Regions from separate parts of the Alteromonas sp. ABH4_453 genome, predicted to be linked through region 2. Evidence: predicted binding sites of a transcription regulator. Region 2 holds the regulator's gene; the other holds the start of a gene.
The links. Region 2 encodes FliA, which starts transcription of late flagellar genes. Its sites were predicted from a motif close to CTAAAGNTNNNNNNNNNNNNGCCGATA; they were not measured.
Positions count from the first base shown of each region.

Region 1: a site for FliA is predicted at 10,079-10,105, ahead of ACXAGV_RS09050 (DUF3530 family protein). Genes of this name have one in related genera too.

Region 1 is NZ_JBSWXP010000004.1:51,202-63,035, forward strand. Features, by position in the region: gene ptsP (phosphoenolpyruvate--protein phosphotransferase) at 1-394, shown strand, start outside; gene ACXAGV_RS09010 (sulfite exporter TauE/SafE family protein) at 398-1,204, shown strand; gene lgt (prolipoprotein diacylglyceryl transferase) at 1,209-2,021, shown strand; gene ACXAGV_RS09020 (thymidylate synthase) at 2,030-2,863, shown strand; gene ACXAGV_RS09025 (response regulator) at 2,873-3,937, shown strand; gene ACXAGV_RS09030 (GGDEF domain-containing protein) at 3,934-4,908, shown strand; gene ACXAGV_RS09035 (response regulator) at 4,922-7,102, opposite strand; gene ACXAGV_RS09040 (AmpG family muropeptide MFS transporter) at 7,219-8,565, opposite strand; gene ACXAGV_RS09045 (hypothetical protein) at 8,636-8,959, opposite strand; gene ACXAGV_RS09050 (DUF3530 family protein) at 9,102-9,989, opposite strand; gene rluA (bifunctional tRNA pseudouridine(32) synthase/23S rRNA pseudouridine(746) synthase RluA) at 10,142-10,858, opposite strand; gene rapA (RNA polymerase-associated protein RapA) at 10,908-11,834, opposite strand, start outside.
Region 2 is NZ_JBSWXP010000006.1:85,989-97,822, reverse strand. Features, by position in the region: gene metA (homoserine O-succinyltransferase MetA) at 1-62, opposite strand, end outside; gene ACXAGV_RS13065 (DUF2802 domain-containing protein) at 173-607, opposite strand; gene ACXAGV_RS13060 (chemotaxis protein CheW) at 667-1,158, opposite strand; gene ACXAGV_RS13055 (chemotaxis protein CheW) at 1,176-1,982, opposite strand; gene ACXAGV_RS13050 (ParA family protein) at 1,990-2,754, opposite strand; gene ACXAGV_RS13045 (protein-glutamate methylesterase/protein-glutamine glutaminase) at 2,783-3,913, opposite strand; gene ACXAGV_RS13040 (chemotaxis protein CheA) at 3,942-6,182, opposite strand; gene ACXAGV_RS13035 (protein phosphatase CheZ) at 6,195-6,950, opposite strand; gene cheY (chemotaxis response regulator CheY) at 6,985-7,368, opposite strand; gene ACXAGV_RS13025 (RNA polymerase sigma factor FliA) at 7,405-8,136, opposite strand; gene ACXAGV_RS13020 (MinD/ParA family protein) at 8,133-8,999, opposite strand; gene flhF (flagellar biosynthesis protein FlhF) at 9,005-10,414, opposite strand; gene flhA (flagellar biosynthesis protein FlhA) at 10,444-11,834, opposite strand, start outside.

The DNA of each region.
Region 1 (11,834 bases), on a different contig from region 2:
CAGTAATGACTTAACCCAATATCTATTGGCGGTGGATAGAAATAACACGCGAGTGGCAGGGCTTTATAATAGCTATCATCCTGCCGTTTTAGGGGCGCTTTACGATGTAGTTCAAAAAGCCAATCAAAGCCAAGTGCCAGTGACTATTTGCGGTGAAATTGCGGGTGAGCCTGCTGGCGCTTTATTGTTGATGGGCATGGGCTATCGCCGATTAAGCATGAACGGCTTTAACTTAAGAAAAATAAACTGGCTTATTAGAAAAGTCACGCTGGATGAATGCAAACAGCTACTATCATTGGCACTCACCTCTGTAAGCCAAGAAGAAGTTTTTGTGCACTTGAATCAATATCTTGAAACTAAGGGCCTAGGAGGCCTTATCCGAGCAGGTGCTTAAAAAGTGGACCCATTTGTAGTAATTATTGTTAGCTGTTTGATGTTGGGCGCTGTGGTTGGAATGCTGGCGGGTATGTTAGGTATTGGGGGCGGTTTAATTATCGTACCTGCGCTATCATACTTACTGATTCATTTTCTGGGCATGACTACCGAAACAGTTATGCCTGTCGCTATCGCCACTTCTCTATCGACCATTATTTTCACTGGCATGTCGTCGGCTTTAGCGCATTACAAACTGGGTAATATTCAGCGTCATATTGTGCTTTATACAGGGTTAGGGATTGCATTTGGCGCAATTGCCGGTGCCCAGGTGGCAAGTCATATCTCGGGCGAATTGCTCAAAGATGTGTTCGCTGTACTAGTTATCTTGATAGCCCTACAGATGATTTTTGGTAAACAAAAAGCATCTGAAAATGAAGCGTCCAAAGGTTCGTTAGCCGCTGTTGGTGGCGGAGCAGGCATGCTAAGTGCGCTAATGGGAATTGGCGGTGGCGCATTACTTGTACCCGCTTTAGTGTGGTTTCGTGTTAATGTACGCGCGGCTATAGGTTGCGCCGCTTTTTGCGGGCTGGTTATTGCCGTTTTTGGTACCACCAGTTTTGTTATCGCTGGGTGGGGTGAGATAGATGTACCAGAATACAGTATGGGTTATGTTTATCTGCCTGCGACAGCTGGTATTGTTGCAACCTCTATGTTTACCGCAAACATAGGGGCTAAGCTTGGACAGCGAGTAAATGTACGCGTGTTGAAAGCGATGTTGGCATGCTTACTTGTTTTAGTAAGTATTAGAATGATTTTAGGAATTGAATAAAATAATGGAACAGAGCAGTTATCTGGTATTTCCCAGTATCGACCCCGTTATCTTCAGTGTCGGTCCGTTAAGTGTCCGCTGGTACGGCTTAATGTATTTGGTGGGTTTTATTGCCGCATACTTGCTGGCACAAAAGCGTCTTTCACAGACTAACTGGAGCCGTGAGCAGCTAAGCGATCTGCTTTTTTGGAGCTTTGTTGGCGTGATTTTGGGCGGCCGCATAGGCTATGTGCTTTTCTACCAGTTTGGCATGTTCTTAGATGATCCTTTGTATCTGTTTAAAATTTGGGCAGGTGGGATGTCTTTCCATGGAGGCTTGTTAGGGGTATTAGTAGCCCTGTTTTGGCGCGCGAAGTGTATGAATACCACCTTCCTTCGTTTAGGGGATTTCGTTGCACCACTGGTGCCCATTGGCTTAGGTGCAGGCAGAATTGGCAATTTTCTGAATGCCGAGCTTTGGGGACGCACCACGGACGTACCTTGGGCCGTCATTTTCCCTAACGCTGGTCATGTTCCTCGTCACCCGTCTCAGCTATACGAATTTGCTCTTGAGGGCGTGTTGCTCTTTATTATCCTATGGCTTTATTCTGCCAAGAAGCGCCCGGTAGGGGCAGTCAGTGGCTTGTTCTTACTTGGCTATGGAAGCTTCCGATTTATCGTTGAGTATTTCAGAGAACCCGACGCACATATTGGCTTATATCAAATGGGCCTAAGCCAGGGGCAACTTCTTTGTTTACCTATGATAGCTTTAGGAATAGGATTAATAGTCCGCGCTTATATGCGCGGAAAAGACCGTGTTGAACAACAAAAAATATAAGAATAACGATGAAAGAATATCTCGCATTAATGCGCCATGTACGTGATACGGGTGTGAAAAAGGAAGATCGAACTGGTACAGGTACATTAAGTGTATTCGGCTATCAGATGCGGTTTAATTTACAGGAAGGTTTCCCTTTGGTGACAACAAAGAAATGTCACTTAAAATCAATTATTCACGAACTACTTTGGTTCTTAAAAGGCGAAACAAATATTGCCTATTTAAAAGAACATGGCGTAAAAATTTGGGATGAATGGGCTACCGATGAAGGCGAGCTTGGTCCGGTTTATGGTCATCAGTGGCGAAGTTGGGATCGCGGTGACGGTACCTCGGTTGACCAAATTGCCGAAGTGGTAGAGCAAATTAAAAATAACCCTGATTCACGTCGTCTCATCGTTAGCGGCTGGAACCCTGCGGTACTGCCTGATACTAGCTATTCACCTAAAGAAAATGCGGCAATGGGCAAGCAGGCGCTTCCTCCATGCCATACGCTTTTCCAGTTTTACGTTTTAGAAGGAAAGCTAAGCTGCCAGCTTTACCAGCGTAGCGGTGATATCTTTCTTGGCGTTCCGTTTAACATTGCAAGCTACGCACTGCTTACCATGATGATTGCACAAGTATGTGACCTAGAGCCAGGTGATTTCATCCATACTTTAGGTGACGCGCACTTGTATTCAAATCACCTTGAACAGGTAGAACTTCAGCTTAGTCGTGAACCGTTTGCCCGTCCAACGATGGAAATTAATCCTGAGGTGAAAGATATCTTCGGATTTTCCTTCGACGACTTTACGCTTAAAAATTACCAGTCACATCCACACATTAAAGCCCCTGTTGCCATATAAGGAGTTACCATGAGTACTCCTATATTAATATGCGACGACTCAGGTTTCGCAAGGCGTCAGATGGCGCGCAGTTTACCTGATGGCTGGGACGTGGATATTTCGTTTGCCGAGAATGGTGAGCAAGCCCTCGCGCTTGTTCGCGAAGGCAAAGGCGATGTGGTGTTCCTCGATTTAAACATGCCGGTAATGGACGGTTACCAAACCATGGAGGCTATCCGTCAGCAGGACCTACCGTGTTTAGTGGTAGTGGTCTCTGGAGATGTCCAATCACAAGCGCGAGAAAAAATGCTTGCCCTTGGGGCTTTGGATTTCATTCGAAAGCCTATTGATAACGAAAAGCTTATTCACATCTTAGCCTCTTATGGTATTTACAGCGGGGAGAAACACTCTTCTGGTACGCGGTTGCAAAAAGTCCAGAATGAGCCGGGTAAAGCTCAACCCAATGGTCAAACAAGTAAAGAAGATCAATTAGACGCATGCCGTGAAATGGTGAATATAGCCATGGGACGTGCTGGAGAAAATCTTGCTGCGTTGCTAGGCGAGTTTATTGACTTACCCATACCAAACGTAAACTTAATTGAAAGCAATGAACTGTCCATGGCAATTGCTGAGATTAATCGTAGCGACAGTGTTTCAGCGGTTTCGAAAGGGTTTATTAGCGAAGGGATAAGCGGTGAGGCTCTGGTTATCTTTAATGATACTAACTCACAGAATATTGTGGAGTTATTAAAATATCCCCCATCTGCATCTTCAGATAAGCTCGCTCTTGAGGCACTAATGGATGTTTCAAACATTCTCATAGGCGCTTGTTTGAACGGTTTGTCAGAGCAGCTTAGTGTTGCCTTCAGCCATACGCATCCTGTTTTGCTAGGGCAGCATCAAGGGTTATCAACCCTATTGAGCGATAATGTGCAGCGCTGGGGAAAGTTGATGGCCATTGAAATTGGCTACGCGATCAAATCAAAGGATATCGCTTTTGACCTATTACTGCTGTTTCCTGGTGATGCAATGAATCACATTTACGCCAGATTGTTCGATGACGGCGCAGTAACACAGGACCAGGAAAGCCTATGAATGTTTCAACTGATATGAGCAATGCTGGTGCGCTTATTGACTCATCATACGTACCTGCTGAGTTACTTGATTCAATCGAAGTTGGGATCGCAGTACTAGATCGCAATTTCAACGTGCAAGTATGGAACAAATTTCTAGAGAACCATGGTGCCAAGAAAGCTGAATCTATTATTGGAGACCGCTTGTTCACCCACTTTCCTGAAATAGAAGAAAGGTGGCTTAGAACCAAAGTTGACCCTGTATTTAATTTAAAAAGCCCAGTGTTTATCATTTGGGAGCAGCGACCTTATTTATTTAAATTCGATTGTAACCGCCCGGTAACTTGCGCTGCTGATTTTATGTACCAAAACGTGACAATGTTCCCAATTGTGGATCAGAGTGGCCATGTAGAGCGGTTCTGTATGTTAGTTTACGATGTAACTGAACAGGCGCTTGGTAAGCTTGGCATGGAACATCTAAACGAAGAATTGAAAACCGCAAGCCGAGTGGATGGTTTAACAGGGTTATTTAACCGCCGTTATTGGCAAGAACGCTTCGATGAAATGCACAAATTGTGTGTTCGGCGAGAAAAGCCTAGCACTGCCCTTATGCTGGATATCGACCACTTTAAGCGCATTAATGATACCTACGGTCACCAGGCAGGCGACAAGGTGATAAAAATGCTTGCCGCTTTGATCAAGCGTTGTGTGCGTGAGACTGACCTAGCGGGGCGCTATGGCGGTGAGGAGTTTGCCATTATTCTTAACGATTCATCTGTTGAAGATGCTCAAGCGGTAGCAGAGCGAATTCGACAGCTGGCACAGCGTTTGGTGGTTGATCACGATGGTGAGTCGATAACTTTTACCGTTAGTCTTGGCTTGGCGCAATTCTCGCCCGATTTTAAAGGTGCAATGGCATGGCTGGAGTGTGCTGACCAAGCCCTTTATAAAGCCAAAGAGGGTGGCCGAAACCAGTACTGCATTTACGCTTAAGCTTAGGGGCCTTCTACGTTAATGCAAGGCGTAGGGTGTTTCTGAGCTCTTGAAAAGTGACTGGCTTTACTAGGTGATAGCGAATGCCCGCTTGTAGGGAAGCCTCTTTGTCATTTCTGTGGGCGTTAGCGGTAAGCGCAATGATAGGAAGGTTAGGGTGCCCTTCTTTCATAATTTTTGCTACTTCTAAGCCGTTAATATCTGGCAGGTTAATGTCGAGCAACACGCAGTCAAAGGTGGTTTCGTTAGTCCGGCTAATGGCGTCGTCTCCGGTGTAGCTCACGGTCACATTGTGCCCCATACTCTGTAGCATGTACTCTACCATTTCTGCATTAATCGGTTCATCTTCAACAACCAAAACGTTGGCTTTGGCTAAATCTTTGATAATTTTAGCGTTGCTTGCTGTTAATTGATGAATGGCGTCGACAAACCGGTTTCTATCGATGGGTTTTACAAAGCTCTGGTATATGGGGAGCTCGCTGTTGGCGATTATATTTGCAATATCCGGTGTTGCCGATAATACGATGACCGGTGGCACTCGCTCTCCGTAGATGGCGCGTAGTGTTTTCACCAGTTCAAGTCCATTCATCCCAGGCATATATAAATCGGCAATAATGCCCGAGAATTGAAGCAGTTCTTCGTGAAGGTTCAAAAGGTTGGCGCCAGACGAAAATGTTCTTACGCTATACCCTTCTTTGGTAATAATGGACTGAAGGTGAAGCCTTGATATTTCTAAATCGTCGACAACCGCGAATTTGGCATTTGAAGGGTTAGATGACACCGATGGTGAATCTTCTAGGGGCTTAATAGGCAGTGATATTTTAAATTCCGAACCGACGCCGACAGTACTATTAACCTGAAGAGTACCGCCAAGTCTATCAATACTGCGCTTGGCTACTGATAAGCCAATTCCTGCACCTGGGTAGCGCTGACTTTGCGAATGTTCCCCTCGGTAAAAGCGCTCGAACATATGCTCCTGCGTATTATCATCAATGCCAATGCCGGTGTCATTAACGGTGATTACTAAGAATATTCGTTTATTTTTTACTAAGGTTGTGATGGTTACATCAATAAGCCCTGTAGAAGTAAACTTTACGGCGTTATCGAGAATATTCGTAACGACTTTAGAAAGAGTTATAGGGTCGGTTTCAGCATAGCTAGGTACGCTATGACTGCAATGCATGTTGAATTCAAGCTTTTTGTCTTTAACTCTAACCGAAAACGGTGAAATACACTCGTCTAACAGACCGATTAAATCTACATTCGAAAGCTGAAGGTCATCCTCTACGTGGTTATTGAGTATATCAGTAAGATTGTTTGTTAAATTTAGTAACCGGTAGCTGGATTGCTCAGCTTGCTGAATCAATCGAGTGCGCTGCCCTTCCAAATTAGGAATTAGCTCCAAGGCACTAATGATGGCGCTAATGGGGGCCCTAAATTCATGGCTGATAAGTTTCAAAAACTCTTTATTTTGCAAATCCGTCTCATCATCTGCGATTGCCAGTCTCAGTTTTGATTTATGTAGTTTTCGCAATGGTCTTTTGACTGAGCCTTTGTAAAAGAGCCATACAAAAAAGTACCAAAGCACCAAAATAATCACGCTCAATAGTGTGGTAAGCAATATTTTGTGTTGCTGTGACTGAATACGGTTCAACAGGGCGTTTTCTTCTGCTTGTAAGGCTTTTAAAAGCGGAAGCAGGCTAAAGCCATCTTTTTTAATATAGCGAACTTGCTCTGTGTGTGGGAGTTGAATAAGCGTGTGAAGCAGTACCAGCGTTGTTTTTGCTGTTTCTTTCGCCGAAGTGTTTCCTAGGCTGGTCGTTGCTTCCCTAAACGCAGTGTCAGAAAGGGCAGAAAGCGCCACGTAAACGCCACTTTCTTTCTGTATATGTTGCCGCAACCCTTGAAAAGCAATTTGTAACTCATACTCTAAAGCAGTGCGGATGCGGTTAGCGTCTTGATCATGAGTGTAGAGTTGGTGAATTCTATGCTCAGAGGTAAGCAGCCCGTCCCGGAGCTCGCTTTGTTGATTGAGCTTGGTAATAAAAGACTGTTGCTTGCTCATTAATACCAGCAAGATTGAAATAATAACGATGCCAAACAACAATGCCGTCGCATTCACTTTAGAAAAAGTAAATACTGTGGCGTTGCTCAATGTCTTCCGCTGTAGCTTAGTAGCATCGTTTGGACTCAACTTTCTTCCTTGCAAGTTAGTGTTAGTTGCCTTTTATAAAGGTAGGCAACTAAAGCTAACTTGCAAGGAAATGTCGTCAAATTAATTGGAAGTAAAAAAAGAATAGAACCGTTTAACTATGACGTTTCAACGCGTTTAATGTGATGTCTAATAGCGTGTAAGAAGCAAAGGCTTGGTATTACCATAACCGCCGTTAAAATAAAAAATACACTCCAGTTTCCGCTCAGGCTATCCACAACCAAGCCACTGCTAGAGGCGACTAACGTCCTTCCCGCAACGCTGAGCGAGGCCATAAGGGCATATTGAGTGGCGCTAAAAGCACGATTACATAGAAGCGATATAAAGGCGACCATAGCTACCGTGCTCCATGCTCCTGTAAAACCGTCTACAATGACAGTTATGGCTAACAGTGATGTAGAAGGCCCCGTTTGTGCAATGAGCGCAAACAGAAGGTTTGAAGCCGCCATAGCAACACCCGCAATCATCAGCCCTCGATAAATACCATAACGGATATTAACTAGCCCACCTAGTAGTGAAAAGACGATCGTCACCCACCAGTTAAGAAGCTTTGAATAAGTAGCAATATCGGTATTTGAAAATCCGACCTCTTTGTAGAACACAATGCTCATACGGCCTAAAAAAGCCTCACCAATTTTGAAAAGGAAAATGAATAATAAAAATGAAGCTGCCAGCTTGATGCCATTTCGACTAAAGAACTCAGAAAATGGCGTAATGAGCGTTGTTCTTAACCAATTGAGCACCGCTGACTTATTTTCGTGGGTATTCGTTATGCGGCCAAGCAGGGCCTCTCTGTCTACATTGGGCTCATTGGCAAAGCAAGTCGCACAGGCCAATAACGCCATGATAGCACCCAGTAATAGGTATATGTTTGGCCATGACCAAGACGTTAGATCTGCTAAAAAAAAGGGTATAGCACCAAGGCCACCGTATCCTGTCCACCAACCGGCGGTCGCCATCGATGAGGCGGCTGACATACCGTCTTTATCATCTTGTTCAATACAGTCAATCCGAAAGCCATCAATAGCAATATCCTGTGTAGCAGAAGCAATGGCAATCAATAAGCCGATTAATGCAACGTAAAATAAATCATGGTCAGTGTTAAGTTGTGACATGGTCAAACAGAGCAAAACAACACAGCTTTGCATCAAAAAAATCCAGCCTCGTCGCTGACCTAATAGTGGGGGCTTGAGCTTGTCGACAAGAGGAGACCATAAAAAATTAAATGAGTAAGTGGCAAAGATAATGCCAAACAAACCAATAGCCGAACGCGATAACCCTTCATCCTTTAACCATGCTGATAATACCGACCCAATCATGATCCAAGGAAAGCCACTGGAAATGCCAAAAAGAAAAATGGTTAGGTAACGTTTGTCATTGAACGTTTTTAATGCAGTTAGCAATACTTCGACCTTCGGCGTTGACTCAAAAGTGTATTGAGCCATGAACCACGGTGTTTAGCAATAAAACTGTGAAGGCGGATTGGTATAATTACCGCGGTTAAGTAAGAGAGATTTAAGGGCGGATACCCACGCAGTCTAGAGGACAGTGCCCTAGGCCTTCAAGAAAATTGACGCAATTAGTAAGCTCATCAACAAGAAACTGGTCTTTCGTCAATTTTTCTTCATTCCAGTAATGCACTTGGTGAAGCAAATGCCAAAATACACGTTCTTTCTGTGTGTAAGGCTGTGTTAGCGTGCATTCAATTTGACCCCATTCTTCCATGCTATCCCAAAAGAATAGCTCGATCTCCTCGACCGGAAGCTCTCCTTGCCAAAATGCTCTCAAATAGAAACACAGCTGTTTCGCTTTGTTATCTACAAAATTCTGAACATCCACGAGTAACTCAACCATCTTTGTTTGCTTAAATTAGTATAGTTCATTACATGATTACCATTGACAGTATTGACCCACTGTTCGCTCTGTTGCGGGTAGGTAACTGTTTTGGGTACTAATTTAGCGTAATCTCAAGATGACGTAATTACCAGCCTAGATGCCGTGTCCAGCCTACAGTGCTATTTGCAACCATTTGAATGTTAGGTGTTTTTTCAATTTTTTTTATACTAAAGGTTAAAGAATTATTTGGAATTGTAACTTGCCTGTAGTGCAATTTAAGTTCATTTTTTGCTCTAACTTTCCTTTTCATTGCTGTGCTAGTCTCCCAGTCATTAAAGTTGCTGAGGGATAGGTCGAGCACTGGAAAGCTCGCTTTCGCTATAGTGTCAATGACTAAGTTGTTTGTATTTTCCTCTGGCCAAAACGGCGAAATGGCAACAAAAGTGTCAGGCTGTAAGCTAGGTATTGTCTCTATGGAAGACAGGTAAGCGGTAGCAAGCATCCCCTGTGCGATCACCATGCGATATCCTGATCTATCTTGTAAATAATTATCTAAAGCACTGATTTGCAGCGTTAGTGCAGTCGTCGTCGATTCAAAGTTGAGGTACTGCGTCAGTTGGTTACTTCTAGGGTGAATGACTTGCGCTGTATCAGTTAATGGCGAGGCTCCTTCTGTCAATATTTCGCTGTCTTGTTCACCATTGGGTTTGACGGTGGTCGAGCTTATGGGCATGTTGAAAGGGCTTATAACGACATTCCAGCCTTTCTCTGCAAGCATATTTGCTAAGCGGTTTCCTTGTGCGAGGGTAAGGCTCGATGGAAAAGGCTCTGTGAGCACAATGGCAACCCCCAAGGGGAGAGGTGTTTTCGCCTCAACTTCAATAAGTGGCACTTCCATTTCGCCAACCATAAGCGCGTGTACTTCGCCTGGCAGATAAGCATTTTTTACATCCGTAAAAAAGTTGCAGTAAGCCTTTAAAGGCAATAGTGAAATCATAACTGCCAAGGTTATAAGGAGAGCGTGCCTTTTCATATAATGTGGTTTGCCTTTACCTATTACCTTGATACGGACAGAGCAGTCAGTATCAAATCAATTCATCAACCAAATCGTTCTAATAAGGTTATCGGCAATGCGCTTTAAAACTATAATGAGGTCGGTTGGTAAAGCGGCGTAACGCGAAAGTGTTACTCGACATTTTCAGCAAGCGGGTTGGGACGATACTGGCTAAAAGGGATAGTAGTTTGAAAGTGCAGCCAATGCCCAAGTGTCGGGTGCAAAAGACTCAAGCTTTCAGCATGAAGCTGTAAGCGGGCTGCCATGGATAGCGCCTCTTCATGGGCATAGAGTCTATCCCCTAAAATAGGGTGACCTAGAGCAAGCATATGCACGCGCAGTTGGTGAGAACGACCGGTAATGGGATAGAGGGCAACAAGAGAATAGGGTCGCTCTTCTTCATCCAGTGTGCACTCAATGACGTCAAAGTGCGTTACGGCTTTTTTACCGCGCTCGAAATCTACCATTTGCTTCGGTCTGTTCGGCCAGTCGCAAATAAGGGGTAAATTAACCTCTCCGCTGTCTTGTTCTACATGCCCATGAACTAGGGCGAAGTAACGTTTTTTAGTTTGCCGAAGTTCAAACTGTTTCGAGATATGGCGATGGCTGTCTTTATTGAGCGCCAGCACCAAAATACCCGAAGTCGCCATGTCTAAGCGATGTACTACTGTGGCGGTGGGATAAACACGGTTCACCCGGCTGATCAGCGAGTCGCGGTGTTCTAATGCTTTGCCCGGAACGCTCAATAGCCCGCTAGGTTTATGCGCAACCACCATGTCCTCATCTTGATACAAAATATCAAGATAAGGTGTCATCGGTGGGTTATAAACAAAACTTGGGTTCGCCATTATGTACTCGTTGCTTCACAGTCGCTCTTGAATGTTTAACCTTTCGAGGTTACGGGTTATTTACCACAATACGAATGGCGTCCAGCTGAACGTCTGCATCCTGAATAACTTTATCAAGGGCGTTCATTTGCGTTTCGATAAACTCAATTTCGCTGTCACGTACTGCTGGGTTACGCTTTTGAAGATCGCGTAAGCGCTGTATTTCTTCGTTAAGCGTGCTGTGCATACTGTTAAGTGCATCGTGTTGCTTTTGGTTCGCTTGTTGGTGGGCAAGCTTACGCGCCTTTTCAATGGCAAGCTCAAGCGGCTGTTGCAAGGCTTTTAGAAGCTGAGCCGAGATCTTACGTCCAATTTTACGCTTAACGTCGAAGCTCAATTCAGACGGGTTTCCTTGCGCATCTAAACACACTCGCACGGGCGTTTGAGGTAAGAAGCGGCCCAACTGAAGCGCTTTAGGCGCTTGCGCCTGCAGCACAAACAACGCCTCAACCCAATAAGCGCCTTTTGGCAGAGACGGCTCGGCAATGAAGCCCATGCTGCTCTTTCCGTGTACGTCGGTGAGTACTACGTCCATGGCGGTATGCACAAGTGGATGATCCCAACTTAAAAACTGCACGTTTTCTAGCGTGGTGGCAACACGGCGCTTGTAAGTAACCGTCATGCCTTCTGGGTCAAGACCTGGAAGCTGGCTCACCATCGATTCAGTTGGCATAAGAATAAAGCAGTCATTGCCTTTTTCGTCCTGCTGGACGCCGATAGCGTCAAATACACGGCCCATAAAGCGCGACAAATCTTGTTCGCTATCAAGGGTGATAATGTCTTCAAGCAGTTGCTCTACACGGCCTTCTCCAGAAGCATTAAGCTCAAGAAGTCGATCGCGACCGGCTTCAAGCTGTGCCACCAGCTGGCTATTTAGCGTAACACTCATGTTTACAAGCTCGTCACGGGCATTCATATCATTAGGGTGTAAGCAGGC
Region 2 (11,834 bases):
AAAATGTTTTCACCTTGTAGTACGTTCTGCGCGGGTAACTGCTCAGGAATACGAATTGGCATAGAGGACTCCAGTGATAAATTACAATATCTGTATTGTGTCTATAACTGGCGATATGTCAACATCTTTACGTCTAGACGTCTAAACGTTTTTTTTACCTGGTGGGAAAACGTTAGCTATTTTGCTTATGCACCATTACTAACATTTCAGCTTCAGCGCGAGGAATATCGCAGGCTTCAATAATCTCGTCAATACTAGCCCCCTGCTTAACTAAGTCTGCAGCACGCTGATATAAACGTAATGAAGGGTCTTGAAGCTTTAGTTCTCGAAGCTGGTTTTCAATATCAGTTTGTTTCTCTTCTAGCTCTTGAAGGTGGCGAGTAATAACCAATGTACGAGCTTGGGCCTCAGTTTGTTGATTGTTTGCATTTTTAGCGAGCGCTTCTGCACGGGCAATAGCCTCTGCGTTGGCTTGCTGACTTTCGCTTAATGCAGAACGCAACTGCTTAATGTGTGAATACAGCACACCCATCGCGGCGATGAGTATAACTACAAGAATACACAGTATGAGTTCTAATAAGGTAGGTGCAGCAAGCTGCCAATCCATGGACATAACCCTTGGGGAAATGTAGGCAGTATTATAGTCAATACCGCCTATTCATTTATTTAGATGTTGCTAAGCTCATCCCACTCTTCGTCGCTTAACAATTTATTAAGATCTACAAGAATAAGCAGTTCGCCGTCGCGGTTACTTACACCTTGGATAAACTTAGCACTCTCTTCAGTACCAACGTTAGGCGCACTGTCAATTTCTGAAGATTTCAGGTACACCACTTCGGCTACACTATCCACCAGAATACCAACCACCTGCTCGTCAGACTCAATAATAACGATACGGGTATTGTCAGTAATTTCTGTTGGAGGTAATCCGAAACGAGCACGTGTATCAATAACCGTTACAACGTTACCACGCAAGTTGATAATACCAAGCACATAGTCTGGTGCACCGGGTACAGGGGCTATTTCGGTATAACGCAAGACTTCTTGTACCTGCATTACGTTAATACCGTAAGTTTCTTCACCTAAGCGATACGTCACCCATTGAAGGACTTCGTCGTTGCTGTCGGTAGCATTATTATTCATTCTTTCGTCGCTCATGAACCTGGCTCCCAATACTATGGCGTCTGGTCGTTACTGCCTAAGCCTTTGTTAAGCATAGATATTAATTCTTCAACGTCAATTAACGCGCACATTTTTTCTTTAACCATCCCTGCTAACCAGGGACGCTTACCTGTGGACTCGCGCCATTTAACATCATCGGTAGTCAAATTGACTGTGTTTACAAGCTTTTCGCTTGCTAAACCCCACACGCTCTCTCCTAACATTATAAGATATCGGTAGTTGAGTGATTGTGCGAGGTTTTCGTCATATTTTTCCGGCATTACCCATTTTGCAGAGTCAACAACACTTAGTTTAGACTCTCTGTGCAACATTACACCCATAAACCAGTCAGGTTTTCCAAATAAAGGGCCTATTTTTTCAATTTGGTGGATACCACCTAGCGATGTTAATGGCACCGCAAGTGTTAATCCCGCCACCTCAAAGAATAGCGCCTGAAAACGAAAGCCGAGAGTATCCTTTAGTGGAACTTTTATTTTTTCGGCGCGATTTAACGCAGCGTTTTCTTCTTGCTCTGCTGAAGTTTCAGGGTAAAAATGTTGCTGTTCATCATCAACCGTCTCGACTTTTTGCGTTTCAATTAATGATGTAACCTTCTCTGCTATCGCCTCTTGCTCATTCGATGGTGACTCACTTTCATTTGTTGTTGAAGCGAGCGCTGTTTCAGCCATCTGCTGAGAAGCCTGCTCAAGCAATTTTGCCGTGCGCACAGTCACATCTTCAGGTGTTTCTGGCTCTTTAAGAAGGCTGTCTAGGTATGCCTCCATTACTTCTTCTCGGGCAAATGGCGATTGCTTGCTCATGCTTTTGTTATTTCTCCAATACGGCTAGCAGTTTCTCGTAGGCATTTACACCTCTCGTCTTTGGATACGCAGCAGAGATAGGAAGCTGTACCAAGCTTGCATCTCTAAAGTGCGTATCAACCGGAATCACTCCTTCCCAGACGCGCTCCCCGTAATCGCTCATTAATCGTTTTCTTGACGCCAATGCGGCGTTTGTACGCTTATCAAACATAGTTGGAATAATCAGGGTGTCAAAGGACTTATTTAACGAGCGCCCCATTATTTCCATTGTTCGGATCATCCTATCCAAACCTTTAAGCGCTAAATATTCTGTCTGAGTCGGCACAATAACCTTATCGCATGCCGCTAATGCATTGACCATCAACACGCCCAAAACAGGTGGGCAGTCGATAATGGCAAAATCAAACTCATCAGCTATTTTTGCGAGTGCTTTTTTTAGCACTAAACCCATACCCTGTTCGCTACCCATGGTTCTGTCTAAGGTTGCCAGAGCCATGGTCGCTGGTAGCACGTATAAATTGTCGAGCTTTGTAGGGCTGAGACAGTCCATTACTTTATCGGCAGAAATCTCATTAGAATTAATAAAAATGTCGTAAACTGAATGACTTGTCGCTTCTGCATCAATGCCAAAGTAATAGCTAAGCGATGCGTGTGGATCAGTATCAATCATAAGCACTCGCTTGCCCTTTTGAGCAAGCAAGCCACCAAGGCTTACGGTGGTAGTAGTTTTACCTACTCCGCCTTTTTGATTTGCTACCGTCCACACTTTCATAATTGCTGTTCCATTACTATTCAAAGTGCTATCGCATTTCGGTTTGAACGCAACTGCTCATATCATCGATACTAATATTCTTACTCGATATGTTGGCCGAGGCGACAGCTTGAGGCATACCATAAACCACACAGGAGTCTTGGTCTTGTGCCCAAATAGTCGCACCTTTATCTTTAAGTAGTCGACAGCCTTCTCTACCGTCTGCTCCCATACCCGTTAATATGATTCCCAAAATATCCCCACCATAGGCTTTAGCTAAAGAGCTAAACGTGAGATCTACACTTGGCTTATAGCTCACCTTATCGGCCTGAGTTGCATCAACAATAGAAACTCGCTTGTTGTGACCAACAGATTCAATAAGCATTTGCTTGCCTCCGGGCGCAAGGTAAGCATGCCCAGGTTTCAAAATATCGCCATGCTCAGCTTCCTTCACAGCAATTTTGCAATTGCTGTCTAGGCGCTGTGCAAATGCACTAGTGAAGGTGCCGGGCATATGTTGCACAAGTAAAATGGGGTACGGGAAATCTCCAGGAAGTGGAGAAAGCACTTTTTGAAGTGCTACAGGCCCACCTGTTGATGCCCCTATTGCCAAACATTTATACTGCTTCCCTGTTGGTCTTACAGACGAAACGGTAGGCTGCTTAGCCGCGTCTTTATGACCAGAAAGTAACCCCGAGGTTTTGAAAAACGCTTGTTTAGGCGCGTTATCAGGAAGCTTTCTGGTCTCAATATTGCGAAAGGATGGGCGCTTCAACCCCAGTCCTCTTCGCGCTATCAACCTAACTTTAGTACAAAGTAGCCGCGAAGCATCTTTCCTATCTTGAGCGATGTCTTCGAATTTTTTGGGTAAAAAATCTAACGCGCCCGCTTCTAACGCGTCAAGCGTCGCTTGGGCGCCGTGATGCGTTAGTGAAGAGAACATTAAAATAGGTGTAGGACGTTTATCCATGATGGCCTTAACGGCCGAAATACCATCCATAACTGGCATTTCAACGTCCATGGTTATTACATCGGGTTTAAGCGCCTCGGCTTTGTCGAGTGCATCACGCCCATTTCTCGCTTCCCCAACAACTTCAAGTTCTCTATCGCCGTCAAGTATTTCTCTTACTCGGCGGCGATAAAAGGTCGAGTCGTCCACGACTAGGACTTTAAAGACCATGGATTATCATTCCTGTTAATTCATCGCCTTACTTGATGGGTTTACGCGCGTACCGTTTTAGCAGGCTAGGAATATCTAAAATTAGTGCAATTCCACCGTCTGACGTAATTGTTGCTCCCGCCATACCGGGCGTACCTTGCAACAATGCATCAAGCGGTTTAATAACCACTTCTTCTTGGCCTATTAGCGCGTCTACAACAAATCCAACTTGCTGAGTACCAATTTGTACCACAACAACATGCCCCTTTTCTTTATCGATATTTTTGGGACCTCGGATTAGCCATTCACCAAGGAAAAACAAAGGAATTGCTTTTGAACGAACAATCATTGTTAACTGGCCATCGACCGTGTTGGTCTTCTTGATGTCCATGTTTATTATTTCGTTCACCGCACCTAATGGTAACGCAAAGGTCTGTTTTCCTACAACAATCATTAGCGTCGGGAGAATGGCCAATGTTAGCGGGACTTTGATATCTAGTCGCGTGCCTTTTCCTAGCTGCGAATCAATGTTCACGGTACCGTTGAGCTGGTTAATTTTGGTCTTAACCACGTCCATACCCACACCACGACCAGAAATATCGCTAATTTCAGTCTTAGTGGAAAAGCCTGGTGCAAATATCAAGTTAAACGCCTCAACGTCAGACATACGCGCTGCTGCATCCGCATCTAATACGCCACGACTAATAGCGATCTCTTTTAGCTTCTCTGCATCCATTCCCTTACCATCATCTTCGATAGTAAGAAGAATGTGATCGCCCTCTTGAGATGCTGATAGCTGAACCGTACCCATGCGAGGCTTACCCGCAGCAGCACGGTCATCCGGCATCTCAATACCATGGTCGACAGAGTTTCTCACCAAATGCACGAGGGGATCGGCCAGAGCTTCGACCAAGTTTTTATCTAAATCGGTTTCTTCACCCACCAACTCTAAGGTAATTTCTTTCTTTAAGCTTCTCGCGAGGTCTCGAACAACACGAGGGAAACGACCAAACACCTTCTTGATAGGCTGCATGCGGGTTTTCATTACCGCACCTTGCAAGTCACCCGTTACCACATCTAAGTTGGCGATGGCTTTTGACATGCTTTCGTCGTTACTGTTGATACCTAAGCTAATGAGCCTGTTTCTCACTAGTACGAGTTCACCTACCATGTTCATGATTTGGTCAAGGCGCTTGGTATCTACACGTACTGTAGTCTCAGCAGGAGGCGCAGCAGGTGCCGCCTTCTTCTCGTCTTTTTTCGGCGCTGCTTTAGGCGCAGCAGGTGCGCTTGTTTTAGCTGGCGCTGCAGCGCTAGGCGCTGGTGTCGCTTTAGGCGCGGCTGGCGCAGCTTGTTTTGCTTTCTGAACAGCTTCTGTTGCTGCTTTATCTACAGGAGGCTCTGGCGTCGTTGACGCCGCGCCCTGCTTAGTCGGCCCTTGGCCAGAACCATGTAACTGGTCTAGTAGCGCTTCGAATTCATCGTCGGTAATTTCTTCGTCACCTGCGCTGGTTGCTGATGAAGATGGCGTTGCAGATGCTGGTGCTGGCGCAGCCGCCTTTTCTTCACTGCTAAATTTACCTTTTCCGTGAAGGTCGTCTAACAGTGCTTCGAACTCTTCGTCGGTAATATCATCGCTATCTGAACTCGCCGCCGGCGCTGATGACTTAGCAGGTTCGCTTTTAGCTGGTGCTGACTGCCCTGGGGCACCCGAACCATGAAGCTCATCAAGAAGAGCCTCAAACTCATCTTCGGTAATTTCGTCAATACCACCACTACTGTCATTAGCATCAGACGTTGACGGTGCTGGCTCTTCTATAACTAACTCAGGCTCTTCAGCAACCACCTCTGGCTCGGCAGCGGGCGCACTAGCGTTATCGAATATGTTTTCATCTGGAGATTCTGGGCGACTTAATTTGTGTAAGACGTCCACTAGGTGTGCATCTGCAGGCTCCAATGGTTCGCGCGCTTTTACGCGCTCGAACATTTCAACGACCACATCCGTGGCCTGCAAAATAATATCCATTAATTCAGGTGTTAGCGTTCTTTGGCCATTGCGCATTACGTCAAAAACGTTTTCTGCACCGTGACAAATTTCAACTAACTCAGTGAGAGAAAGGAAGCCAGCTCCCCCTTTTACTGTGTGATAGCCGCGGAAAATTGCATTTAGTAAATCCGCATCTTCAGGATTGTTCTCAAGATCAACGAGCTGTTCTTGTAATTGTTCAAGTATCTCTCCGGCCTCAACCAAAAAGTCCTGTAATATATCCTCGTCAACATCAAACGACATGCACCCGCTCCCCTAAAAACCTAAGCTAGACAGAAGATCATCTACATCATCTTGACCTGAAACGACATCGTCTCGTTGGTCAGCATCAATGATTGGGCCTTCCGCCTCTACACCATCAACCTTATCGGCCTTATCGCTAGATGGTTTAGTGTGTTCTGTACCGTCGCGTTCCCCAAACATGGTAAGCATGTTTACAAGACTATCTTCTACCTCTTTAACAAGGTCGATAACGCGACGAATAACCTGCCCTGTTAAGTCTTGATAGCCCTGTGCCATCAACACTTCGGTAAGCAGTTGTGTAAGTTTAGCTGATTGAGCCGAACCTTCTTCCAATAATTCGTCTAAGTCTGCGCATAAAGCCTTAAATTCACCTAGTTCGATTTGGCGATTCATAAGCTTCTTCCACTCTGGCATGACCTTTTCGATCCGCTCCGACAGCATTTCTGCTATCGGCATGCTCGCCTCAACGGCATCCATAGTAGTATTAGCAGCTTTTTCAGTTTCTTCAATTACGTAGGTAAGGCGGGATTGCGCATCAGGAATGTCATCTGTAGCTAAATTTTTGATGCGGTCGTCTATTTGAAAGTTATTCAACGCGTCGTGGAGTTGACGCGTCAATTTTCCTACTTCAGCAAACAACTCAACATTCTCTTTCATTGAGACGGCTTCAAGTAGTGCGTTAGCTGAAGTCTTATCGCCTTCTTCAAGAAAAGCGACAAGTTGTTTTGCTTCCTCTAACGATATTGGAACGTTTACATTCGTTGACATCCAGTGAACCTCATTTATCTGGTGAGCGTCTGGATCAACCTAAACGTTCGAATATTTTATCTAATTTTTCTTTTAGTGTTGCTGCTGTGAACGGTTTTACAACATAACCGTTTACACCTGCTTGCGCCGCTGCAACGATTTGCTCTTTTTTCGCTTCCGCAGTAACCATAAGCACAGGCAAATGCTTAAGCTTGTCGTCTGCTCTTATAGCGCGAAGCAAATCGATGCCCTGCATACCAGGCATATTCCAATCGGTCACAACAAAGTCGAAATCGCCCTGTTGTAACATAGGTAATGCAGTGCTTCCGTCATCCGCTTCCTGGATGTTGGCAAAACCCAAATCTTTAAGCAGGTTTTTGATGATTCGTCTCATGGTAGAAAAGTCATCGACCACGAGAATTTTCATGCTTTTGTCCAAAATAGCCTCCAGTGAGGGGTTAATTGTTATTAATCTCTATTCTTCGTCAGCTTGCCACGACTTCATTCGTGATTTGAGTTTTAACATGGCTTGACTATGAATTTGACTGACTCTCGACTCGCTTACATCAAGAACTTCGCCTATTTCTCTTAAGTTTAGTTCTTCATCGTAATAAAGTGAAAGTACAATCGCTTCTCGCTCAGGTAATGTCGTAATTGCATGGGCAAGCGCTTTTTGAAAAGCACCCTGCATTAAATCTTCTAACGGTGCGTCACTACCTCTACTTTGTTCAGTAGTAATAACATCTTCCGACACACCTAAATCTTCAATACCCACCAGCTTTCCGGCATTTACTTCATTAAGCATCTGGTGATAATCCTGCAAGCTTACGTTAAGCTTGTCAGCAATATCAGAATCTCGTGCATCGCGCCCTGTCTCGCTCTCTACTTGAGATATCGCTTCCGTTATGGCGCGGCCGTTACGGTGAACAGAACGCGGGGTCCAATCACCTTTTCGTATTTCGTCGAGCATGGCACCACGGATCCGAATTCCTGCAAAGGTTTCGAAACTTGCGCCTTTAGAGCCGTCAAAGTTTCGTGCGGCTTCTAGCAACCCAATCATGCCTGATTGAATAAGGTCATCAACAAGTACGCTGGCAGGCAGTCGCGCAATCAAATGATGCGCAATTCGCTTTACCAGAGGCGCATGTCTTTCGACTAACTGCGATTTATCTGTTTGTTGTTGATAAGCGGCTGCCTTGCTGTTCAACGCTGACTTCCTACGGCTTTTTCTGCAACTAATTGTTCAATGAAAAACTCTAAGTGTCCACCGGGCTGCGCTGGAATTGGCCACGTAAGTGCTTTACTTGCCAACTTAGTTATCGCTACTGCTGCCGGAGAGCCTGGAAAGGCGTCAACAATAGCAGTTTGCTTGCGCACCGCCTTGCGAATATTCTCGTCGAATGGCACTGTCGCCACTAATTCTAGAGCAACATCGAGAAAACGCCCTGTCACTTTGCTTAATTTGCTAAATAATTCCTGACCTTCACGCACATCGCGAACCATATTGGCTACGACTTTGAAACGAAAAACTCCGTGCTCGCGGTTAAGAATTTTTATTAGTGCGTAAGCATCTGTTAAAGATGTTGGTTCATCGCATACAACGACCATGATATCTTGTGAGGCCTTTGAAAAGCTCAATACCATGTCTGATATGCCTGCCGCGGTGTCGACGATTAGCACATCTATCTGAGAGCGTAATTCGCTAAACGCTCTGATCAAACCAGCGTGTTGCGTTGGTGAAAGCTCTGCCATTGACTGCGTGCCTGATGTGGCAGGCGCAATCTTAATGCCGTGAGGACCGGTCACTAACACTTCGTCCAACGTGCATTCTCCAGAGAGCACGTGAGATAGGTTTTTCTCAACCCTTAGCCCTAACATGACATCTACGTTGGCAAGGCCAAGGTCAGCGTCAAGAACCATTACTCGCTTACCCTGCTTCGCCATCGCGATAGCGGTGTTCAGTGTAATGTTCGTTTTACCTACGCCACCTTTACCACCAGTGACGGCGATTACTTTGATTAACCGTGATTGCTTCATTTTTCTTAAGCTACTCGCTTGATCGTCAATCATACTGCTTATGCTGTTTTAATTGCGTTGTTACTACTAGTATGATTCAAACCGTACTTTTTATAAAGCTTTGCAGCAGCGGAAACCAAAGATTTCGCTTCTGCAATCTTAATGTCTTCAGGCACTTTTTGACCATCGGTGACATAACTAACCGGTAGTTGGTATTCAACTGCTGCACTAAGCACCTCTCCCAAAGAGTAGCATTCATCTAACTTTGTGAAAATACAGCCACTTAGTTCAATATCATCATACGCCTGAATAATTCTCTGCAAAGCAGGATATTGCGTATTCGCTTGCGCTACCAAATATTTTTTTACTTTTGGCATTTGGCCGTTGTCGAACTGCTTAATTTGCTTAATTAATCGACTGTCACGTTGACTAAAACCTGCTGTATCAATCAATACTAGTCGCTTATGGCGAAGTTGGAATAATAAATCAGCCAGTTCTTCACTAGTCTGTGCTTTTCTCACCGTGCAGCCAATGATCTTTCCGTATGTCGCTAGCTGCTCATAGGCTGCAATTCTATATGTATCTATAGTGATCATTGCAACCGACTCTGCACCATATTTCTGCGCATAACGGGCTGCAAGCTTCGCAACAGTAGTTGTTTTACCGGTACCGGTTGGTCCTACCAGTGCAACAGCACCTTGTGCACTAAGTATATCGTTTCCAGTAACATTTATGCGATTAGCCAATAGGTTAAGAAGATAAACCCATGCGTCACGTTCGTTGTAGTGGGCTGGTGTATAGCTAATAAGCTGTGTTGCAAGCGCGCTACTTAAACCCATATCAGTTAATCGCGTCACTAGGTATTGATGAACAGGTTTTTGACGCTTGTTCTTCGCTTCCATTAAATCGGCAACTTGATACTGTAATACATCGCGAAGTGAAGCTAACTCTTCTTTGATTTGTGCAAGTTCTGCCGACTGAGATACCGACGTTTCGCCCATGCTTGAGGCTTGATGTTCTGGGAAAGCGTGTTGACTAACAGTATCTTCAACAGATGATTGATTTTCTATATCGTCAATAAACGCCTCTGAAAAGTCTAAGTGCGAAGCAATTTCATTAGCGTGCTTAGCGTTTGTTGTCATTGGTTGGTTAGATTGCGCGGGACTCGCTACACTATTAGTTCCACCGTGCTGCTTTTCTAACAGGGCTTTCAGGCTATCAGGCCCGTCATCACCAATGATTTCGCTTAGGCTAGGCACAGCCTTTTGACCAGGTGTTTTAGCAGCGGCTTGTGGCGCCGCCTTGGGCGTGAAAAGCTTGGCTTCAGGCTCTTTGTCGTAGGCTGCTACAAGTTCAATGCCGTCAGCGACTTTGCGATTTGACATGATCACAGCGTCACTGCCCAATTCAGCTTTAACTTGGCTTAACGCCTCACGCATATCTTTGCCGAAGAAACGTCTAATTTTCATTGCAACCTCTCCAATCACCCAGTGTCAGATTATTGACCGACCGAACTGACTATTTTTATTTGTTTGTCGTCAGGCACTTCCTGGTATGAAAGAACATGAAGCCCAACAACAGAATACTTTAAGAAGCGAGACAGAACGGGTCGCAACATGCCAGAGGTAAGGAGCACTGCAGGTTCTCCCTCTAACTCTTGCTGCTGGCTGGCTTGCTGCAATGATTTTTGCAACTTGTCTGCCAGACCTGGCTCTATGCCAGCGCCATCTTCGCCACCTGCTTGTAGTGACTGGTGCAACATCTGTTCCAACTCTGGCGCCAAGGTTATGACAGGTATCTCTTTTGCCCCCTGGGTAATTTCTTGAACGATAAGGCGCTTGAGTGCTATACGTACCGCAGACACCAGTACATCTGGGTCTTGGCTACGCGTACCGTACTCGCTAAGCGTTTGCACGATAGTACGCATATCTCGAATAGGTACGCCTTCAAAAAGCAAGGTTTGCAGCACTTTGACTACTGTACTTAATGGCAAAATATCCGGCACCAAACCTTCAACCAATTTAGGGTGCTGTTTGGCCAGCATATCCAGAAGCTGTTGGGCCTCTTCATGCCCTAGTAACTGATACGCGTTATTGGAAAGCAACTGACTTAAATGCGTGGCGACAACCGTAGCTGCATCTACAACGGTATATCCCAGGGTTTGCGCGTGCTCACGCTTATTAGGCTTTATCCATACTGCATCTAAGCCGAACGCAGGGTCTTTAGTCGCACGCCCCTCTAATTTACCGAACACTTGACCAGGGTTAATCGCAAGCTCTTCATCGTGACTAATAACTGAATCACCAATGGTTACGCCTAGCATAGCAATCGTGTAAGTATTGGGTTCAAGGTCTAAGTTATCGCGGATGTGAACAGGTGGAATAAGGAACCCCAGCTCTTGCGATAATTTTTTACGTACGCCTTTGATACGCGTTAACAACTCACCGCCTTGGGATTTATCGACAAGTGGAATTAAGCGATAGCCCACTTCCAAACCTATGGTATCAACTTGCTGAACATCATCCCAACCTAACTCTTTTACTTCAGGCGCGACCGATTCGTCTTTTACCACGTTGTCAGGAACTTTAGGCTCTGCCGCTTTTTTCTTGGCTTGAACCGACTGAAAATAAGCAAAGCCAGCAATTAAGAATGAAAAGCCCAAAAAGGCAATATGGGGCATGCCTGGGATGATACCCATAACAAACAAAACGCCTGAAGCAATATACAGCGCTTGGTTGTTACCAAGCTGTCCACGGATCTCTTTACCCATTTCTTGGGTTTCATTCTCGCGGGTCACGATAATGGCTGTGGCTACCGAAAGTAGTAATGAAGGTATCTGCGCCACCAAACCATCACCAATAGTCAAAATTGTATAGATTTCTATGGCGT